DNA from 2 places in the Pseudactinotalea sp. genome. Region 2 is predicted to be linked to the other one. Evidence: riboswitches for the same ligand, from Rfam matches in the RefSeq annotation. Region 2 holds a riboswitch; the other holds the start of a gene.

Region 1 (10,712 bases), on a different contig from region 2:
TGGGGCGGCCGTGATGCTCGCGCTGGGTGCCGCATTGGTGATCGCTGCTCTGGCGCTCGGCTTCTCCCACGTGATGGACCTCCATCGCGCCCTGGTGCCCGACGGCGTCTCGAGCGTGATCATCGTCCTCGCCCAGATCCTGTTGTTCCCCACCCTCGCCCTGTGGGGGGTGGGATTCCTGACCGGGCCGGGCTTCGCCGTCGGGCAGGGAACCTCGTTCAGCCCGACCGGAATCGAACCCGGGCCGCTGCCCGTGGTGCCTGTGCTCGGCGCGCTCCCGGAGCCCGACAGCCCGGCCGGATCGGCCGGTTTCATCCTGGTGATCGGCGTGCTGGTCGGTGCGCTCGCAGGGCTCTGGCTGCGCCGCCGCCACCCGCTCTCGCTCGCCCACACGGCGATCGCCGTGGGAGTCGGCGCCCTGACGGCGGCGCTCATGGTCGGCGCGCTCGTCGCCCTGTCCTCGGGCTCGGTCGGGCCGGGCCGGATGGCGGAGGTCGGGCCGGACGCGGTGGCGGTTGCCGTTGCCGTGGCCTGGCAGCTGGCGCTGGGCCTGGCCATCACGGCGCTGCTGCTGCATCCCGAGGCTCGGGTGCTCGCCGGGAAGGCGCGCGAGAAAGTCGCGGCCCTGCGCGACAACTAGCCCAACGAGACCGAGCGGGCCTCGTCCCACTCGCGCTGGCAACGCTCCTGCGCGGCGATCGTGACGGCTTGCTCGCGACATTCCTGGTACGCGACCTGCTCGTCCCAGAACATGGTGAGCTGCGTCGTCGTGCCCATCGTCGTGAGCATGGTGAGCATCAGGCCACCGATGAGCATGGGGGCTAGCAGACCGGGCCACCGTAGCTTGCGGACCCGGATCAGCGTGCGCACACCGTGCACGAGCGCACCGACGCCCACGAGCGGCGCGAGCAGCGTCCAGGGGATCGGCAGGTTCCCGGCCAGTAGCGCACCCATCATCATCAGACCGAAGACCAACGTGCCCGACGTGACCGATCGTGCCTGCTCGGGTGTGAGCTCCGGTGGTGGCTCCGGCGCGCGCTGCTGCGGCCGCTGCTGCCAGCCTCGAGGCGGTGGCTTCCGCTCGGGAGGGCGCGGCTTGTTCGGGTCCGGCGGTGCGTACGGGTTGCTCACGAGGGTCTGTCGTCGACTCGGCTGGCTTGAGAGGTTGATTCTTTCACGGTCCGCCGCCGCCGGACACCAGCGGTCGGGCAGGTCAGTAGGGTGGGGGACCGTGCCGAACCCGACCCGCGCTGTCGTCCTGATCTCCGGTGGCGGCAGCAACCTCGCCGCCCTGCTCGATGCCGCCCGCGATCCCGGGTACGGGGTCGAGATCGTCGCCGTCGGGGCGGATCGTGACTGCACCGGGCTCGCGCTGGCAGCGCAGGCGGGGGTGCCGACGTTCATGGAGCGCGTCAAGGACCACCCCAGTCGAGAGGCGTGGGACTCCGAGCTCACCGCCCAGGTCGCCGCGCACCAGCCCGATCTCGTGATCAGCGCGGGTTTCCTCAAGCTCGCGGGCGAGGCGTTCCTGGGTGAGTTCGGGGGCAGGTACCTCAACACGCACAACGCTCTGCTGCCCGCCTTCCCCGGCATCCACGGGCCCCGCGACGCGCTCGAGTACGGGGTCAAGATCACCGGTGCCACGCTGTTCGTGGTCGACGCCGGGATCGACACCGGCGTGATCGTCGCCCAGGTCGCGGTGCCGGTCCTCGACGGCGATGACGTCGACGCGCTCACCGAGCGCATCAAGGTCGCCGAGCGCGACCAGCTCGTGGAGTGGGTCGGACGGCTGGGCCGCGAGGGGTTCCGCGTCGAGGGACGCAGGGTGGTCCTCGGCTAGCATGGTGCCCGTCCGATCGTGACTGGCGTCGAGGTGGAGCACCACCTGGGAGCGGTCGGAGGCTCTGCCTGACGCGCACCGATCGCCTGGGTGCGCACGGTGACCGCACCCGAACCAGGAGAGCCCTCCATGACTGACGTCGTCCCCATCCGCCGCGCACTGATCTCCGTCTACGACAAGACCGGGCTCGAGGAGCTCGCCCGGGCGCTCCACGCCGCCGGGGTCTCCATCGTGTCGACCGGCTCGACGGCGTCCCGCATCTCGGGCGCCGGGGTGCCTGTCACGCCCGTGGAGGAGCTCACCGGGTTCCCCGAGTGCCTCGACGGGCGGGTCAAGACGCTGCACCCGCGCGTGCACGCCGGCATCCTCGCCGACCGGCGACTGCCCGATCACGTGCAGCAGCTGCAGGACCTCGAGGTCGAGCCGTTCGACCTCGTGATCGTCAACCTCTACCCGTTCACGGCCACGGTGGCCTCCGGCGCGTCGCAGGACGAGTGCGTCGAGCAGATCGACATCGGCGGGCCGTCGATGGTGCGGGCGGCAGCGAAGAACCACCCGAGCGTGGCCGTGGTCGTGGACCCGGCCCGATACTCCGGTGTGATCGAGGCGGTGCAGCGCGGCGGCTTCACCCTCGCCGAGCGCACCGCGCTCGCGGCCGAGGCGTTCCGGCACACCGCGAGCTACGACGTCGCGGTGGCGAGCTGGCTCGGCGGCGTCGTCGAGCCCGACGAGGCCCTGCCCAGCTGGACCGGCACGACCGGGGTGCGCTCCGCCGTCCTGCGCTACGGGGAGAACCCGCACCAGCAAGCGGCGCTGTACGCCGATGCGTCAGGTGGCGGGCTCGCCGCCGCGCGGCAGCTGCACGGCAAGGAGATGAGCTACAACAACTACGTGGACGCCGATGCCGCCTGGCGTGCCGCGCACGACCACGGCGAGCAGCCCACGGTCGCGATCATCAAGCATGCGAACCCGTGCGGGATCGCGGTGGGGTCCTCGATCGCGCAGGCCCACGCGCGGGCCCACGCGTGCGATCCGGTCTCCGCGTTCGGTGGCGTGATCGCCACCAACGGGACCGTGGACGAGGCCACGGCGAACCAGATCAAGGACGTCTTCACCGAGGTGGTCGTCGCGCCGGGCTTCACGCCCGAGGCGGTTGAGATCCTCACGCAGAAGAAGAACATCCGCCTGCTCGAGGTGGCGTCGCCGCCGAGCAACGCCGTCGAGCAGCGACAGATCTCCGGCGGTCTGCTGGTGCAGCAGGTCGACCGTGTCGACGCACCTGGCGACGACCCTGCCAGCTGGACCCTCGCCGCGGGCGAGGCGGCGGACGAAGCCACGTTGGCCGACCTCGCCTTCGCGTGGAGGTCGGTGCGGGCAGTGAAGTCGAACGCGATCCTGCTCGCGCACGGCGGCGCTTCGGTGGGCATCGGGATGGGGCAGGTCAACCGGGTCGACTCGTGCGGTCTCGCGGTCGAGCGGGCGAACGGGCACGGCGACGAGCGGGCGCGGGGCGCCGTCGCTGCCTCCGACGCGTTCTTCCCGTTCGCCGACGGCCCGCAGATCCTCATCGACGCGGGCGTCCGCGCGATCGTGCAGCCGGGAGGTTCGGTGCGCGATGCCGAGGTCATCGAGGCCGCCCAGGCCGCCGGTGTCACGCTCTACCTCACCGGCACCCGCCACTTCTTCCACTGATCGCTAGAGGGTGGCGGCGCGGAGCGGGGTGGCCGGGTCGGCGGCGAGGGTGAGGTCGAGGCGCGGCAAGCTCTCGCCACGCAGGAGCTTGCGCACCGCGGCCACCTCGCGCGGGAGATCGACGACGACGGCGCCCACCAAGGCCTGCCCACTCACGTGGAGCTCGGTCCAACCGTGTTCGGCGCGCCGGAGCACGCGTTGCGCGCCCGGCTCGTCGTCGCGGACCAGCCGTCCGATCACCTCCAGGTGGTGACCGAGCTGGTCGGAGAACACCTCCGGGGCGGCCTCGGTGAGCGGGAGTGGGTGCCCGAGCATGTCTGCAGCAGCCAGAGCCGGGTCGCGCAGCGCCGCGAACCAGTGCCCTCCAGGAACGGGGCCGAAGTGCAGCGTCGAGCGCAGCGCCACGTCGCCGACTGCCCAGATCCCGGCGGTGTCGGTTCGCCCGCTGCGGGAGGTTGCCACGTGGCCGGAGGCGAGCAGCGGCACCGCGCTGTCGAGCCACGCGGTCGCGGGGCGCACGCCCACCGCGGAGAGCACCACGTCACCCGTGACCGTGCTGCCGTCGTCGAGCCTCACCTCACCGCCGGTCACGTCGGTGACCACCACGTCGGTGCGTAGCTCCACGCCGGCCGTGGCGTACCACTCCCGGGTCCGCTCGCCCGCGACGTCCCCGAGCTGCCGCCACAGCGGAGCCGACCCGGCCTCCAGCACCGTGACGCGCAGGCCCGCACCGGCCGCGACGCCCGCGACCTCGGCACCGATCCACCCGGCACCGATGATCACCACGTGGCGACCGGGCCGGACCTGCGCTCGCAGGTGCTCGGCGTCGGCGGCGTCGTGCAGGGCGACCGCATCGGGCCACGGGCGCACCGGCACGGACCCGGTCGCCGCGACCACGGCATCGGCGACCAGCTCGCCGGCGTCGGTGGACACCACCAGCTCTGAGCCGACCCGGCGCAGCCCGGTCGCGGTGCGTCCCAGGTGCACGGCATCGGCCAGCGCGGCGTGGTTGTGATCGAGGTCCTCCGCGAGCCACAGCGGTTCGACGCGTGAGAGCAGCTCCTTCGACAACGGCGGCCGGTCGTAGGCCGGCGTCGGCTCGGCGCCGACCCAGGTGAGCTGGCCCGAGAAGCCCTGGCCGCGCAGCTCCGCGAGCGTCCGCAGGCCCGCCAGGCCACCTCCCACCACGGCGACTCGGGACGGGACAGGATGCGGCACGGCTGCGGTCACGTCGCCAACGTATCTCGGGACACTAGGCTCATGCCCGTGCCACCCGACGACCCGCCCCCGGTGAAGCCCGTGCACCGGACCCGCATCATGATGTGGCTGGCGATGCTCGCGGTCGTCGCGACCGTGGCGGTCTCGGTGACGCTGGGCGTGCGGGTCGCTCTGCTGCTGCTCGCGGCCGTGCTGCTCGCGTTCGCGATCGTGCGAGCCGTGAGCCCGGCGCCCGGGCCGTACGGCATCGCGGTCAGATCCCGTGCTTTCGACGTGACGCTGATGGTCGCGGGCGCGCTGCTGATCGCGATCGTCACGCTCACGCTTCCGCCGTCGAACCTCGGCTGAGCTCCACCGCCGGCACCGCGAGCAGCCCCGACGCCACGCCGTCGAGCGCCTTGCCGAGCTCCTGCAGCACGAACCGCCGGCCGTACCTGGCCTCGGTCCGCTCGACCAGCGCGCTGATCTCGCCGTCGTGGGCGAGGGCGTTGGCAGCCGTGTTGTGCACCGTGATCTCGATCGTGTTCGCGCCGGGTCGCACCGCTTCGCTCACGTCGATGCGGTACGGCGGCGCCACCACGGCACCGCAGTCCAGCCCGTTCACCCGCACCAGCGCGACCTCGCCGACAGGGCCACGCACCGCCGCCCGATAGGCCGGTCCCACCATGCCGCGCTGCGGGCTGCGGCCATCGCCGAGCGACGTCACCGGCCCGAGATCGAGCACGGCCGAACTCGCCCCCGGGAGCTCCGCCGTCGTCGAGTACGTCGCGCTCCCGGAGTATCCCGCCCGCCCCGGCTGGTCCTCCCACCGGTGCGGCAGCGTCACCGGCTCGCTGGCCTCGTCCGCGAACGCGACCCGCCATCCGTCGGTCAACGACACCGTCTCGCTGCCCGCAGCCTCGACGGACATGGTCTCCATCTCGGCGCCGCTCACCAGGATCGTCGCCTCGTACGGCGAGAGCCCGACGGCGGCCGGTCCCGTCCCGGAGGCCGTCACCTCGGCGGTGCTCGGGTGCCAGCGCTGCCACGGACCCTCGACGTCCACGGTCACCTGCTGGGGTGTCGAGGCCGTGTTCGCCAGCACGCGTACCTCCAGGTCGCCCACGCGCCGGTGCACGAGCCCGATCTCGCTCTCCGCCTCACCGAACGGCGCAGCCGCGACGAGTCGCAGGACAGACCCGAGCTCCGCCGTCGAGATGGCGCGAGACCCGGTGGGCGAGACCGAGGAGTCGATCATCAGCACGGTCGAACCCGATCGGGCGGCCGCCTCGAGCCACTCCCGTGTGGCCGAGGGGAGCGTGCGCGTGCTCGGCACGATCACCACGGCCGGCGGCTCGGGGGCAGCATGGGTGAGCACGTCGTCGTCGAACAGCCGGTAGTCGAGGCCGCTGCGGCGGATCGGGCCGAGCACGTCGGAGGTGATCGTGCGGTTCGCCTCGCGCCAGACATCGAGCGAGCCGCCGATGCCGGTCGCCGACTGCGCGAGCAGGTCCTCGGTCGGCACGTACACGGCCACGTCCGCGACGCCCGATCCCTGCTGCAGCAGCCAGCTCAACCGGCTCAGGTGCGCCGTGACGGCAGGCATGGCCGGCCACCACGGGTTGCGGTCGTCGAGGCAGCCGGCGGCGTAGAAGAACCAGCCGAGCCCGGGGGCACCACTGGGGGAGTACGGCCAGCCGTGCCCGATCAACAGCGTCACCCCGTTGAGCAGGTGCTCGTGCGCCTCGGCCAGCAGGTCCAGCGGGGTGGCGCGGAACGAGGGCGAGTGCACCCAGGTCCATGCCTCGCAGGAGACCACGTCGCGGCCGTAGTGATGCGCCGCTGAGGACGCCCACCGGGTCGCCGTCAGCTCGGTCCAGCCCCATCCCTCGCCCTCGAAGGCGTCAGCGAAGCGGTAGCTGCTCAGCGTGGCCGGCGGGGTGCCGTAGCCCTGGATCCGGAACGGCACGCCACAACCCGCCGCCCACGCCTGCACCACGGCCACGAACCGCTCCTCGTACAGGTCCACCAGAGTGCGGTGGTAATCGGCGCGCAGCCGGTGGGCCTGATCGCCGTGCGCTTGCAGCAGCCGCGGCAGCTCGGGCAGCAACGGGTAGCCGCGGCGGGCCGCGAACTCTGCAGCCAGGTCCGGGGTCCAGTCAGCGTGGTAGACCTCGAGGCTGTCGCAGAACACCGAGCCGAGCAGCTCGGCGGGCACGGCGTCGAGCATCGGATCCGCCACCGCGCGCAGGTGCGCCTGGGTGGCGGCGGCGCTGTAGTGGTCAAGCACCGGCCCCTCGGCGCCCACGGCCGCGCGCTTGACCTGCTGACCGGTCAGGCGGGACCACGCCACCAGCACGTGGCGGGTGCCGGAGCCGTCGGGCACGGTGACCTGCCAGGAGTCGCCGACCGGCTGCACGTCGAGCTGCACGGTGTGCGAGACGGGCTCCTGCGCCGATCCCGGAGCGAGGTAGGCGGCCACGAGCTCGTCACCCGGGAACGGCGCCGACACGGCGAGCTCGTGGGCGCCGAGGCCGATCTCGCGGCGGTCCCACTGCAGCCCGCGTGCCGCGAGGTCAGGGGTGATGTGCGGCCCGCCGTAGGACCAGCCGCTGCCGATCGTCAGGTCGAACCGCAACCCGAGCTCGCGCGCCCGCTCGGCCGCCCACCGCAGATCGGCGAGCAGCTCGGGGGAGCCGAACGTCGTGGTCGCCTCCTCCAGCGGGTAGACGAACGCAACCTCCACACCGCCCAGCCCTGCCGCTGCCATCGTGGTCAGCTCACGATCCAGCTCGGTGCGCTCGACCGCAGGTCCGAACCACCACCATCGCATCATCGGCGCGTTCTCCGGGTGGTCCGCGCGCAGCGCGTCCCGGAGCTGGTCGGCAGTGACGTTCTGGCTCACCCCTGCGATCCTTCCCGACGGCGGGGCTCACCGGGAATCTCTTGTCACCTGTTGTTGTGGGGCGGGGGTAGCGTGACGCCGGTGCGCACCATCATCTGGGACCTCGGTGGAACCCTGATCGACACCTACCCGGACGTGGATCGCGCGCTCGCGCGCGCCGCGTTCGGTGACCAGGCGCAGAGTCGCGTGGCGGAGGTCGCCGCACTCACCCGCGTCTCCAGCGGGCACGCGATCGAGGCGCTCGCGGTGCGGACTGGGGTGCCCGAGGAGGAGTTGAGCGCCGCCTACGACGGCGTCAAGGACTACTGGCAGCACACACCCGCGCCGGTGATGGCGGGAGCCCAGGAGGTGATGGCCGCGATCCGGGCGGCCGGTGGACTCAACCTCGTGGCCACCCACCGCGACCGCAGCAGCGCCGAACAGCTGATCACCGCCACCGGCCTCGCGGTCGACGACATGGTCTGTGCCCCCGACGGCCACCCCCGCAAGCCCTCACCTGCGCTGATCGAGGCGTTGCTGCAGCGCCACCACCTGCAGCCCACCGACGTCCTCGTGGTGGGCGACCGGCCCGTGGACCTCGAGGCCGGGCGTGCGGCCGGCGTCGACGGCGCGCTGCTCGTCACACCCGGCATCCCGCTGGACGCCGGCGCTGCCCGCCGGATCGGCGACCTCCGCGAGCTGCTGCCGCTGGTCTCCGATCCGGCGTAGCCGCTCAGGCCTTCGGCCGCTCCTCGTTCTTGTCGGTGTCCTCGTCGTCCGAGGACTCCTCCGGCTCCTCGACCTCGGCCTGGAGATCGGCGAGCTCGATGTCGGCCGGGTCGGGTGCTGTTGCGACGGCGGGGGCCGGCTCCGGAGCGATCTCGCTCTCCGCCCCCTCGCCGTCCTCGTCCTCGTCCTCCTCGTCGTCATCCCAGTCGTCGTCCTCGTCGTCCCACGCCTCAGCGGGCGCGGTACTGCGATCGACCATGAGCGCGATCAGCCCGGCGATCACACCGCCGAGCAGCGGCGCCAGCCAGAACAGCCACAGCTGCTGCACGGCCCACGGCTCCGCGAACAGCGCGGTGCCGGTGGCACGGGCAGGGTTGATGGCAGCGTTGGTGACCTGCGCGGCGACGAGGATCGTGACCGTCAGCGTCGCGCCGATCGCGAGCGGTGCCGCGGGGTTCGGGCGACGCGTGACCGCGAGCACCACACCCACGAGAACCGCGGTGGCGACGGCCTCGACGATCAGGGCCTGCGCCGTCGAGAACGTCACAGCACCGCCGGAGAGCGAGGCGATCGGGGAGTGGTCCCCGAAGCCGTTCGCGGTCCCACTGATGAAGGCGCGGACGTCGGTCATGCCGAGCCCCTCGGGGAGCGTGGGCGGCGTGATCACGCGCAGCAGACCGCCCGCTGCGACCGCGCCGAGGGTCTGCGCCACGATGTAGGGCACCAGGTCGGCCCAGCTCAGCCGACCTGCGATCGCGGCGCCGAGGCTGACCGCCGGGTTGAGGTGCGCGCCCGACAGTGACCCGAACGCCACCACCATCGCGATCAGTGCCAGGCCGCCGGCGAGCGCGACGTGCAGCGCGGTCGCACCTTGGGTGCCGAGTGCCCCGAACGCTGCGACCACGATGATCGCCGTCACCAGCACGAACGTGCCGAACAGCTCCGCGGCCACCCGGGGGAGCAGCGACGGCTCCGGTGCCGGTTCGTCGAACACGTCGGGGTCGAGCTCTGCCTGCTGCGGCTGCGCGGACAGCGGTTGCGCCGTCATGGGAATCCTCTGCTCGGGTGTGGGTGCCGCCGAGCATCCTTGCATCCCCACCTGGGTGCCCGCTGAAGGTGACCATGTCTTCTCACGGCGAGAGCCGCCGTCGGGCATGATTCCCGACGGCGGCTCTCGAGTGCGTGAGGCCTCCTCGCCTCAGGCGAGGGTGGCGAGGATCCCGTTCAGCGTGCCGGACGGGCGCATCACCGTGTCCACCTTCGCGGGGTCGGTGCGGTAGTAGCCGCCGATGTCGGTGGGCGACCCCTGGACGGCGAGGAGCTCGGCGGCGATCGTCTGCTCGTTCGTGGACAGCTGCTCGGCCACCGGGCCGAACAGGGCGGCGAGCTCGGCGTCCGCGGTCTGCTGCGCCAGTTCCTGCGCCCAGTACAGCGCGAGGTAGAAGTGGCTGCCGCGGTTGTCGATGCCGCCCACGCGGCGCGCCGGCGACTTGTTCTCGCCCAGGAACGTGCCGGTGGCGCGGTCGAGGGTGTCGGCGAGCACCTGGGCGCGCGGGTTGTCGGTGCTCTGGGCGAGGTGCTCCAGGCTGACGGCCAGCGCGAGGAACTCGCCCAGGCTGTCCCATCGCAGGTAGTTCTCCTTGACGAGCTGCTGCACGTGCTTGGGGGCTGAGCCGCCGGCACCCGTCTCGAACAGGCCGCCGCCGTTCATCAACGGCACGACCGAGAGCATCTTGGCGCTGGTGCCGAGCTCGAGGATCGGGAACAGGTCGGTCAGGTAGTCACGGAGCACGTTGCCGGTGACCGAGATCGTGTCCTCGCCGCGGCGGATGCGCTCGAGCGAGAAGGCGATGGCCTCGACCGGGGCCTTGATCTCGATCTGGAGGCCGTCCAGGTCGTGCTCTCCGAGGTAGTCGTTGACCTTGGCGATGAGGTTGGCGTCGTGCGCGCGCGCCTCGTCGAGCCAGAACACCGCGGGGGCGCCGGTCGCGCGGGCGCGGGTGACGGCGAGCTTGACCCAGTCGCGGATCGGAGCGTCCTTGGTCTGGCAGGCGCGCCAGATGTCGCTGGTGCGGACCGCGTGCTCGAGCAGGGTGGTGCCGGCCGAGTCGAGGACCCGGACCACGCCGTCGGCGGCGATCTCGAAGGTCTTGTCGTGGCTGCCGTACTCCTCGGCCTTCTGCGCCATCAGCCCGACGTTCGGGACCGAGCCCATCGTCGTCGGGTCGTAGGCACCGTTGGCCCGGCAGTCGTCGATGACGACCTGGTAGATGCCCGCGTAGGAGGAGTCGGGAAGCACCGCGAGGGTGTCCGCCTCCTCGCCGTCCGGGCCCCACATGTGGCCCGAGGTGCGGATCATCGCCGGCATCG
Region 2 (10,712 bases):
TGGAACCTCCCGCGCCGCGTCGACGGCACCTGGCAGCGCCCCTGACTACTTGAACACCACGGTGCGATGCCCGTCGAGGAGCACCCGGTGCTCCGCGTGCCACCGTACGGCGCGCGCGAGCACCCGCCGCTCGACGTCCTGGCCGATGGCGACGAGCTCGTCGACGTTGTCGGCGTGACTGACTCGCTCGACGTCCTGCTCGATGATCGGGCCTTCATCGAGCGACGCCGTGGCGTAGTGGGCGGTGGCGCCGATGAGCTTGACGCCGCGGTCGTGGGCTTGCGCGTACGGGCGCGCGCCCTTGAACGACGGCAGGAACGAGTGGTGGATGTTGATCACCCGGCCGGCCAGCTCGGTGCAGACGCGGTCGGACAGGATCTGCATGTAGCGCGCGAGCACCACGAGCTCCACGTCGAGCTCGTCCACGAGCGCGAGCAGGCGGTTCTCGGCATCGTCCTTGGTCTCGCGGGTGACCGGGACGTGATGGAAGGGCACGCCGTCGAACTCGGCGATCGGCGCGAGGGTCGTGTGGTTGGACACCACGCCCACGACGTCGATCGGGAGCCGGCCCGAGCGCTGCCGGAACAGCAGGTCGGTGAGGCAGTGCGCGGTGCTCGATGCCAGCACCAGAGTCCGCATCGGGCGGCCGACCTCGTCGAGCCTCCAGGTCATCGTGAACGCGGCCGCGACCTCGCCGAGCACACGCTCCAGCTCCTCGCGTGACGCCGTCGACTCTGCCTGCACACGCATGAAGAACAGCCCGGTCCCCGCGTCACCGAACTGCTGCGACTCGGTGATGTTGCCACCCAGCCCGGCCAGCGCCCCGGTGACGGCGTGCACGATGCCGGGGCGGTCCGGGCAGGACAGGGTGAGGACCCAATGGGTGGTCGGTTCGATGCTGCTCACCCGGCGAGGGTAGGCGATCGACGCCGCGCCGTGCTGATCGTGCCCACAGGTGCTCGGAGATGGAAGGATGGCCGCATGGCCGAGACCGAGCTGAGGATCGACGTCGTCGAGGAGGGCGATGCGGGGGAGCTGCTCACCGTGCGCCGCGCCGCTTTCGTGACCGAGGCGCAGCTGTACGACGACCCGCACATCCCTGCGCTCACGCAGACCCTCGACGAGCTCCGTGAGGACCTCGCCAGGCCCGATGTGGTCACGCTCGGTGCCTGGATCGGCACCCGCCTGATCGGTTCGGTGCGCGTGGGGCTCGAGGAGGACAGGGCGTTGCTCGGCCGGCTCGCGGTGGCACCGGACCTGCAGGGTCAGGGCATCGGCACGAAGCTGCTGATGTCGGTGCTCACCTACCTGCCCGAGGACACCAAGGAGGTCTGGGTCTTCACCGGCCAAGACTCCAAGCAGAACCTGTCGCTCTACGCCAAGCACGGGTTCGAGCACCAGTACGACCAGAACGCCGGCGACCTCACCTACGCCTACCTGCGCAAGATCCTCGGCGAGGCTGAGGTCCAGACCGAGGGGTGAGCACCGCCGTCGGGCATGGTGGTTGTCCGCTAGGCTCGTGACGTCGCGACTGGCGAAGGTGGTGCACCACCGGGGAGCGATGAGTTCCACGCATGATTCGAGGTCGCCCGCCTGGGCCGAGGATCGTTACGGAAACCCGCCCAGTCACACGGAGGAAGTGCCATGAGCCACCCCCATCCCGATGCCCCGCTCGCTGACGTCGACCCGGAGATCGCCGCCGTTCTCGACGGCGAGCTCGCCCGCCAGCGCGACACGCTGGAGATGATCGCGAGCGAGAACTTCGTTCCGCGTGCGGTCCTGCAGGCGCAGGGCAGCGTGCTCACCAACAAGTACGCCGAGGGCTATCCCGGCAAGCGGTACTACGGCGGCTGCGAGCAGGTCGACATCGCCGAGAACCTCGCGATCCAGCGCGCCAAGGACCTGTTCGGCGCCGACTACGCCAACGTGCAGCCCCACTCCGGCGCCACCGCGAACGCGGCCGTGCTGCACGCGATCGCCAAGCCGGGGGACCGGATCCTCGGGCTCTCGCTCGCGCACGGCGGCCACCTCACGCACGGGATGAAGATCAACTTCTCCGGCAAGCTCTACGAGGTGCACGCCTACGGGGTGGACGAGCAGAGCCACCGGGTGGAGTACGACGCGCTGCGCGCCGCCGCCATCGAGGCGCAGCCGCAGGTGATCATCGCGGGCTGGTCCGCGTACCCGCGGCACCTCGACTTCGAGGCGTTCCGCTCGATCGCCGACGAGGTCGGCGCGCGGCTGTGGACCGACATGGCGCACTTCGCGGGGCTGGTCGCGGCCGGGCTGCACCCCTCGCCGGTGCCGCACTCCGACGTCGTCTCCACCACGGTGCACAAGACCCTGGGCGGGCCGCGCTCGGGGCTGCTGCTCTCGCGCGACGGCGAGACCTGGGGCAAGAAGCTGGACTCAGCCGTGTTCCCCGGCCAGCAGGGTGGCCCGCTCATGCACGTGGTCGCCGCCAAGGCGGTCGCGCTCAAGGTGGCGGCGAGCGAGGAGTTTGCCGAGCGGCAGGCACGCACGCTCTCCGGTGCGAAGATCATCGCCGAGCGACTCACCGACCCGGCCGTGACCGAGGCGGGCGTCTCGGTGCTCACCGGCGGCACCGACGTGCACCTGGTGCTCGTGGACCTGCGCAACAGCCCCCTCGACGGCCAGCAGGCTGAGGACCTCCTGCACGCGGCCGGCATCACCGTGAACCGCAACGCGGTGCCGTTCGACCCGCGACCGCCGCGGGTCACCTCCGGGCTCCGGATCGGTACGCCTGCGCTCGCGAGCCGCGGGTTCGGCGACGCCGAGTTCACCGAGGTCGCCGACATCATCGCCGGCGTGCTGCGCGAGGGACAGAGCACCGACATCGAGGCCGCCCGCGCTCGCGTCAAGAAGCTCACCGAGGCGTACCCGCTCTACGACGGGCTGCAGCAGTGAGCGCTCGGCTGCTGCCGGGCAAGCCGGTCGCCGAGGCTGTGCTCGCTGCGTTGGGGCCTCGCATCGAGGCCCTGACGGCGGCCGGTCACCAGCCGGGTCTGGGCACCATCCTGGTCGGTGACGACTCGGCGAGCGCCGGGTACATCCGGATGAAGCAGGAGAAGGCGGCCGAGCTCGGGCTGGCCTCGCCGCACATCCACCTGGGCCAGGACGCCACGCAGGCCGACGTGCTCGCGGCGATCCGCGAGATGAACGTGGCCGACGACGTGGACGCCGTGCTGATCCAGCACCCCACACCGCCCCAGATCGACTTCGACGCCGCGCTGCTCGAGCTCGACCCGGACAAGGACGTGGACGGCCTGCACCCGGTCAACATGGGTCGGCTCGCGCTCGGCATGCCGGGGCCGGTGCCGTGCACGCCGGCGGGGATCGAGGCGCTGCTCGCGCACCACGAGATCCCGGTCGCGGGCCGCGACGTGGTCATCCTCGGCCGCGGCACCACGCTCGGCCGCCCGCTCGCGCTGCTGCTGTCGCAGAAGCGCGATACGGCCAACGCCGCGGTCACCGTGGTGCACACCGGCGTCCCGAACTGGGCCGACTACACGCGCCGCGCCGAGATCGTCATCGCCGCGGTAGGGGTGCCCGGGATCCTGCAGCCCGAGCACCTCACGCCCGGCGTGGTGGTCGTGGGCGGGGGAGTGCGGTACGAGGGCAAGCGCCTGCTGCCCGACGTCGACGAGTCGTGCGCCGAGGTCGCCGGTGCCATCACGCCCCGCGTGGGCGGCGTCGGCCCGACCACGATCGCGATGCTGTTCAAGAACGCCGTCGACGCCGCCGAGCGCCGCCACCCCTCCTGAGATTCAACGCTGATCCGGCGCCGGGCGGCTTTCAACGCTGATCTGGCAGCTTCGCCGCATGCCAAAAGAGCGTTGAGAGTCGTGGGGCGCCGAAAGAGCGTTGAAAGCTGGTGGCGGTGGCGGCAGGTATCGTCGTACGTGCGTACTATCGAACGCATGGGCGAAGGCGGGTGGGCTGACGGGCTGAACGAGGCGCAGCGGGCGGCGGTCGAGCATGATCGCGGGCCGCTGGTGATCGCGGCCGGGGCGGGGACCGGTAAGACCCGCACGCTCACGGCGCGGGTGGCGCGGCTGCTGGAGTCGGCGGTGCCGCCGGAGCGGATCCTGCTGCTCACCTTCACGCGGCGGGCAGCCGCCTCGATGACCTCACGCGCCGCCGCGCTCAGCTCCGACCCGGCGGCCGCGCAACGGGTGTGGGGCGGGACCTTCCACGCGGTAGCGCACCGGATCGTGGCCGAGCACGCCCAGCACCTCGGGCTTGCCGAGGTCACGGTGATCGACCCGAGCGATGTGGTCGACCTGCTCGACCTCATGCGTGCCGAGCACGGGCTCGACTCCTCCGGCACCCGACTGCCGACCTCGCAGACGTTGGCCGACGTCTACTCGCGCGCCGTCAACACCGGCATCCCGGCGCGGGAGGTGATGGCCGACCAGTTCCCCTGGTGCCTCGACCACATGGACGCGATCACGGAGCTGCTCCGGTCCTACGGCGCCCGCAAGCGTGCCCGCGGGCTGCTCGACTTCGACGACCTGTTGATCTCCTGGCGCGCGCTGCTGGCGGACCCGGACGTCGGCGCTCGCCTGCGTGCCCGCTGGGACTGGGTGCTCGTGGACGAGTACCAGGACGTCAACCAGGTGCAGGTCGACATCGTGCGGCTGCTGTGCCCGGAGGGCGACGGGCTCACGGTCGTCGGCGACGACGCCCAGACCATCTACGGATTCCGCGGCGCCAGTGCCGAGCACCTGGTCGACCTCGCCCACGAGCTTCCGGGCGCCACGGTCGTCACCCTCGACCGCAGCTTCCGCTCCACCCAGCAGGTGCTCGACCTGGCGAACGTGGTGCGCCCCGGGACGCTGCCGATCCAGCTGACCGCCGACCGTCCCGAGCGCGGTGCTCGCCCCGAGCTGGTCGCCTGCGCGAACGCCGACGACGAGGCCCGCACCGTGGCCGACGCCATCCTCGCCGCCCACACCGACGGCCTCGAGCTGCGCCGCCAGGCCGTGCTCATGCGCACCGGCAGCCACGGCAACCTGCTCGAGGTCGAGCTCAAGGTCCGCAACATCCCGTACGTGAAGTACGGCGGCATCTCCTACCTCGAGACCGCGCACGTCCGCGACCTGATCGCCGCCTTCCGGATCGCCGACAACCCTGCCGATGAGGTCTCCTGGTACCGGCTGCTCACGCGGCACCGCGCGATCGGCAAGGTGCACGCCCGCACCCTCGCCACGCGGCTCGCCGACGGCGGACTCGACGACCCTGCCGAGATCGTCGCCGCCGCACCGGCGGCCGCTCGCACCGCCCTCGGCGCGACCCTGACAGCGCTCGCCAACGCCCACCGAACCACTGCGGTGGCGAGCGTCGTCGAGACCTGTCGCGACGCCGTCGGGCCCTTGTTGCGAGCCCACTACCCGGACTGGGCGCGGCGGCAGGACGACGTGGTCCGATTCGCCGAGGCCGCCTCGCGGCAGAGGGACCTTGCGGCGTTCGTGGCCGAGCAGACGATCGACCCGACGAACGTGGCCGGCGACTGGGCCGGCAAACCCACCCTCGATGAGGACTGGGTCACGCTGTCCACGATCCACTCCGCCAAGGGCCTGGAGTGGGACGCCGTACACGTGATCCGTGCCTGCGACGGCGCCATCCCCTCGGACATGGCGCTCACGAGCCACGAGGGCCTGGTGGAGGAGCAGCGGCTGTTCTACGTGGCGCTCACCCGCGCCCGGGACACGCTCCGCGTCTACACTCCCGCGCGCCTGCCCACGCACCCCACGAGCTTCCACGCCCGCCACGTGCTCGCCAAGCCGAGTCGCTTCCTCGATGACCGGGCACGTGCCGTCATGGACGTGGCGCACCAGGACCAGGCGCCTCAGCCGGGCGCAGCGGCGCCACGGCCCACTCGCGTCGAGGTCCCCACGCTCGACGACCTCTTCGCCTAGGCCCCGGTGGCGATCTCCTTGAGCTTCTCCACGTAGTCGGCCCACCACTGCTCGTCGCCCTCGGGAAGGTTGCTGTTCGCCACGGACAGCCCGCTCGCGCCGTCGAGCAGCTCCCGCACGATGTCGGCGTGGCCGGTGTGCCGCGCCACGTCGGCGATCACGTGGACGAGGATCTGCGCGAGGGTGACGTCGCCCCGTTCACCCCACCACGGCACGTGGCCGCGGGCGCCGAGGTCCAGTGCGTCGATCGTGGCGTCGGCGTGGGCCCAGACGCGCTCGGCGAACGCTCGGATCGACCCGATCGTCTCCTCCGGAGCGGCGTACAGATCGGCGTTGGCCTCGGCGTCGTCGTCGAGCCAGGGCATCGGCTCGGGGAACGGGCGCCCGAACGCGTGCCCGAAGTACTCCGCCTCGATGCTCGCCACATGCTTGAGCACCCCGAGCAGATTCGTGCCGGTGGGCGTCATCGGCCAGCGGGCGTCCCGCTCGCCGAGTCCGTCGATCTTCCACAGCAGCGCCTCGTGGAGTCGGCGCAGGTAGCCGTGTAGGTGGGTCTTGACGTCGCCGTCGCCCGATGACTGCCCGACGGCGATGCTCCCCACCTGAGCGTACGCCGAGTCCATCAGGGGGTACTCAGCCGGTTGGCTGAGGTCGACCTGGCCGAGCGCCCCGGCCCAGTAGCGCAGGATCCGCCCCGCTTCCGCGGGAGCGTCAGGGCCGAGGGCATCGAGGTCGAGATCGAGGGTCAGTCGCATCGCATGATCGTGCCACGGTCCGTCCATGGCGCATGATGAGCGGTGCCATTGGCGAACGACCGATCCACCGGAGGAACCATGTCCCATCGTGCAGGGCCTTCGTCCGGCCACCCGCGCCGCGGCGCGCTGCGCTGGCTGCTGGTCGCGGTCGCACTTCTCGGCTGGCTCGCGATCGGTGCGTTCGGTGGCATGGCGCAGGGGACGCTGTCGCAGGTCCAGGAGAACGATTCCGCTGCCTTCCTCCCCAGTAGCGCCGAGTCCACGAGGGCGGCCGTGCTCGCCGCCGAGTTCACGGAGAGCGATTCGCTGCCCGCGCTCGTGGTGGTCACCTCCGACGACGGCGCCCCGCTCACCGAGGAGCAGATCGGCACGGTCCAGGCCTTCGCCGAGAGCATCGGTGACCTCGAGATCCCCGGCGGTGAACGCGTCGCCGACGTGCTGACCGGCAACGTCGCCGCCGTCCCGTCCGAGGACGGCGAGGCGATCCTCATCCCGGTGCCGATCGACGGCACCCAGGCCGACCGACTCATCGGTGACGACGAGGATCGGGTGACCATCGCCGTCGTCGATGTCATTCGTGAGAACGCCCCGACGGCGCTCGGTGACCTCGGTCTGACCGCCTGGGTCAGCGGGCCGGCCGGGTTCGTCGCCGACCTCGTGTCGGCGTTCGGCGGCATCGACGGGATCCTGCTGGGCGTCGCGCTCGCGGTGGTGCTGGTGATCCTCGTGATCGTCTACCGGTCCCCGCTGCTGCCGTTCGCGGTAATCCTCACGTCGGTGTTCGGGCTGTGCCTGGCCGCGCTCGTGGTCAAGCCGCTCGCCGGCAACGACGTGCTGCAGCTCAACGGGCAGAGTCAGGGCATCCTGTCGATCCTCGTGATCGGCGCTGCCACCGACTACTCGCTGCTGCTCGTGGCGCGCTACCGCGAGGAGCTGACGCGGCACCGCCACCCGGCCGCCGCGATGCGCGTGGCCTGGCGCGCCTCGCTCGAACCGATCGCGGCCAGCGCCGCCACCGTGATCGCGGGGCTGCTGTGCCTCATGCTCTCCGACCTCGGGTCCAACGCCAGCCTCGGGCCGGTCGCCGCGATCGGGATCGCCGCCGCGTTCCTGGCCGCGCTGACGCTGCTGCCGGCGCTGCTGCTGCTCGCGGGGTCGCGCAGCCGCGGCATCTTCTGGCCGCGCGTGCCCCGCTACGCCGCATCCGCCGAGCCTGGCACGCACGGCCTGTGGGACCGGGTCGCCGCTGCGGTCACGCGCCGCGCCCGACCGGTCTGGATCATCGCGCTGCTCAGCCTGCTCGCGCTCGCGGCGTTCGTGCCCACGCTGCGCGCTGACGGCACCGGTGAATCCGATGTGTTCCTCGGCGACGTCGACGCCGTGGCCGGTGAGGAGGTGCTCGCCGCACACTTCGAGATCGGCCAGGTCGAGCCGATCCAGGTGATCGCACCGCAGGACTCCGCGGATGCGGTCATCGACGCCGCCTCAGGGGTCGACGGCGTGGCCTCGGCCTCGGTGTTCACCGGCGAGTCGGCGGGTGGCCCTCCGAGTGACGAACCCGCCGAACCCGTGGTCGTGGACGGGCTCGTGCTCGTGCAGGTCGTCACCGATGCGAGCGCCGAGAGCCAGGAGGCCACTCGGGTGGCGGGTGAGGTTCGCGAGGCGACCCACGCCGTCGCGCCGGAGAGCCTGGTCGGTGGCACCGCCGCCGAGCGGCTCGACACCCAGGAGACCGCGGCGCGCGACCTACGCACGATCGTTCCGGTGGTGCTCGTGGTCATCTTCCTCATGCTGGTGCTGCTGCTGCGGGCCGTGCTGGCGCCGCTGCTGCTGCTGGTCGCGAACGTGATCTCGTTCGCCGCCGCGATGGGGCTTGCGGCGCTGGTGTTCAATCACGTGCTCGACCTGCCGGGAGCCGACGCCACCGTTCCGCTGTACGGGTTCGTGTTCCTCGTCGCGCTCGGGATCGACTACTCGATCTTCCTCATGACCCGCGTGCGCGAGGAGTCGCTGGAGCACGGGACGCACGAGGGTGTCCGGCGTGGCCTCGCGGTGACCGGCGGAGTCATCACCTCGGCCGGACTGGTGCTTGCTGCCACGTTCTCGGCACTCGGGGTGATCCCGCTGCTGTTCCTGCTGCAGATCGCGTTCATCGTGGCTGCCGGGGTGCTGATCGACACGTTTGTGGTGCGCTCGCTGCTGGTGCCCGGGCTCGTGCGCGACGTGGGTCGAGCCGTCTGGTGGCCGTGGGCGCGGCGCTTCCCGGAGGACGCCACGGACGAGGTCGCCCCGCGTGGGTGATGCTTCCTGTGGCCGACGCGCGTAGGCTCTACGTCCATGCTTGATCGCCGCACGCGGATCCTTGATGCCGCGCTCGCCATCGTGGGGGAGGGTGGCACCAGAGCCCTCACCCACAGAGGCATCGACCGTCGTCTGAACCTGCCCGACGGCAGTACCTCGAACTACTTCCGCACCAGGATGGCGCTCCTGGAGAACGCCGCCACGCGGTTGCTCGAGGTCGACCAGGCCACGCTCACCGACATCCACAGCGGCTTCGACACGCTCGACGACGAGGCGCTCGCCCGCGGCATCGCGGAGTTCACGGTGCGACTGTGCCGGCCCGGCCGAATCACCCGCACCCGGGCACGGTTCGCGCTCACGCTCGTGCACCCGGCGCGGATGGAGAGCACGCACGAGCAGTGGCTCAAGCTCGGCATCGACAACCTCCGCGAGCACGGCCACCCCAACCCCGAGGCTGCCACGCGTGCGCTGCTCGCCTACAGCGACGGCGTGATGCTGCAGGCGATCGTCGACTCCCGCGGCGAGGGCGTGGAGCTCGACCGCGACGAGCTCGCCGCCACGGTCCTCGCGCTCATCCGTGGGGTCTGAGCGCCCCCTGGTCGTCGCCACTGCCAACGTCAACGGGATCCGTGCGGCGTTCCGGCGCGGCATGGGCGCCTGGCTGGCGCAGGCGCGTCCCGACGTGCTGCTGCTGCAGGAGGTGCGGGCGCCCGCGCAGATCTTGCTGGACCACCTCGGCCCCGAGTGGCACGTGGTGCACCACGAGGCCCCCGCGGCGGGTCGTGCGGGCGTGGCGATCGCGTCCCGGGTGCCGTTCCAGGCCGTTCGTCTGGGGCTTGTCGGTGAGACCGCCGACAGCGTGGGCCGCTGGGTCGAGGCGGACCTGATCGAACCAGGCGGCGAGCCGCTCACCGTGATCTCCACCTACGTCCACACCGCCACCGCCCAGACGCCCTCGATGGACGTCAAGCTCGCCTTCCTCGACCGCGCCACCGACCGGCTCGGCGAGCTGCGGCACCGCCGGGTCGTCGTGGGCGGCGACCTCAACGTGGCGCACGACCAGCGCGACATCAAGAACTGGAAGGGCAACCGCGGCAAGTCGGGCTTCCTGCCGCAGGAGCAGGCGTATCTGAGCCGGTGGCGGGACCAGGGCTGGGTCGACGCGGGGCGTACGCACGCGGGAGACGTCGACGGTCCGTACACCTGGTGGTCCTGGCGTGGCCGTGCCTACGACAACGACGCCGGGTGGCGCATCGACTACCTGTGGTGCTCGCCTGCCCTCGCCGGTGCGGTCACCGAGGTGACCGTGGACCGGGCGCCGAGCTACGACGAACGCTGGTCCGACCACGCGCCGGTGCGCGCCGTGCTCACGCCGTAGCGCGCCCTGCGGGGGCCGACGGCGTGGCCACCAGGAATGCCGGCTCGCCCAGTCCTGCCTCGCGGAAGGCCTGCACGACGGCGGTGCTCACCTCATCCGCCCGGCCTGCGTCGATCAGGGCGATGGCAGAGCCGCCGAAGCCGCCTCCGGTCATGCGCGCACCCAGGGCGCCGGCCGCGCGGGCCGCGTTCACCGCGGTGTCGAGCTCGGTTCCGGTGACCTCATAGTCGTCGCGCAGCGAGTCGTGCGAGGCATCCATGAGCGGCCCGACCTCGCGCACCTTGCCGGCGGAGAGCAGGTCCACAAACCCGCGCACGCGCTCGATCTCGGTGACGA

The links. A riboswitch is a leader RNA that binds a small molecule or an ion and turns the genes downstream of it on or off. The one in region 2 is predicted to bind ZMP and ZTP.
Region 1: linked by a shared signal. The riboswitch ahead of purH (bifunctional phosphoribosylaminoimidazolecarboxamide formyltransferase/IMP cyclohydrolase) and the one ahead of glyA (serine hydroxymethyltransferase) in region 2 are both predicted to bind ZMP and ZTP.

Annotation. Positions count from the first base shown of each region.
Region 1 covers NZ_JBMDXJ010000259.1:1,204-11,915, reverse strand. Annotated here, with positions in the region: gene ACOJSN_RS11295 (DUF6350 family protein) at 1-640, shown strand, start outside; gene ACOJSN_RS11290 (hypothetical protein) at 637-1,131, opposite strand; gene purN (phosphoribosylglycinamide formyltransferase) at 1,232-1,840, shown strand; ZMP/ZTP riboswitch at 1,849-1,939, shown strand; gene purH (bifunctional phosphoribosylaminoimidazolecarboxamide formyltransferase/IMP cyclohydrolase) at 1,970-3,532, shown strand; gene ACOJSN_RS11275 (NAD(P)/FAD-dependent oxidoreductase) at 3,536-4,762, opposite strand; gene ACOJSN_RS11270 (DUF3017 domain-containing protein) at 4,793-5,098, shown strand; gene ACOJSN_RS11265 (glycosyl hydrolase) at 5,070-7,634, opposite strand; gene ACOJSN_RS11260 (HAD family hydrolase) at 7,716-8,342, shown strand; gene ACOJSN_RS11255 (aquaporin) at 8,347-9,390, opposite strand; gene ACOJSN_RS11250 (NADP-dependent isocitrate dehydrogenase) at 9,541-10,712, opposite strand, start outside.
Region 2 covers NZ_JBMDXJ010000249.1:3,686-14,397, forward strand. Annotated here, with positions in the region: gene ACOJSN_RS10770 (aldehyde dehydrogenase (NADP(+))) at 1-45, shown strand, start outside; gene purU (formyltetrahydrofolate deformylase) at 46-906, opposite strand; gene ACOJSN_RS10780 (GNAT family N-acetyltransferase) at 982-1,482, shown strand; ZMP/ZTP riboswitch at 1,518-1,606, shown strand; gene glyA (serine hydroxymethyltransferase) at 1,645-2,928, shown strand; gene ACOJSN_RS10790 (bifunctional 5,10-methylenetetrahydrofolate dehydrogenase/5,10-methenyltetrahydrofolate cyclohydrolase) at 2,925-3,785, shown strand; gene ACOJSN_RS10795 (ATP-dependent helicase) at 3,942-5,942, shown strand; gene ACOJSN_RS10800 (DinB family protein) at 5,939-6,697, opposite strand; gene ACOJSN_RS10805 (MMPL family transporter) at 6,776-8,998, shown strand; gene ACOJSN_RS10810 (TetR/AcrR family transcriptional regulator) at 9,035-9,586, shown strand; gene ACOJSN_RS10815 (exodeoxyribonuclease III) at 9,576-10,376, shown strand; gene galK (galactokinase) at 10,366-10,712, opposite strand, start outside.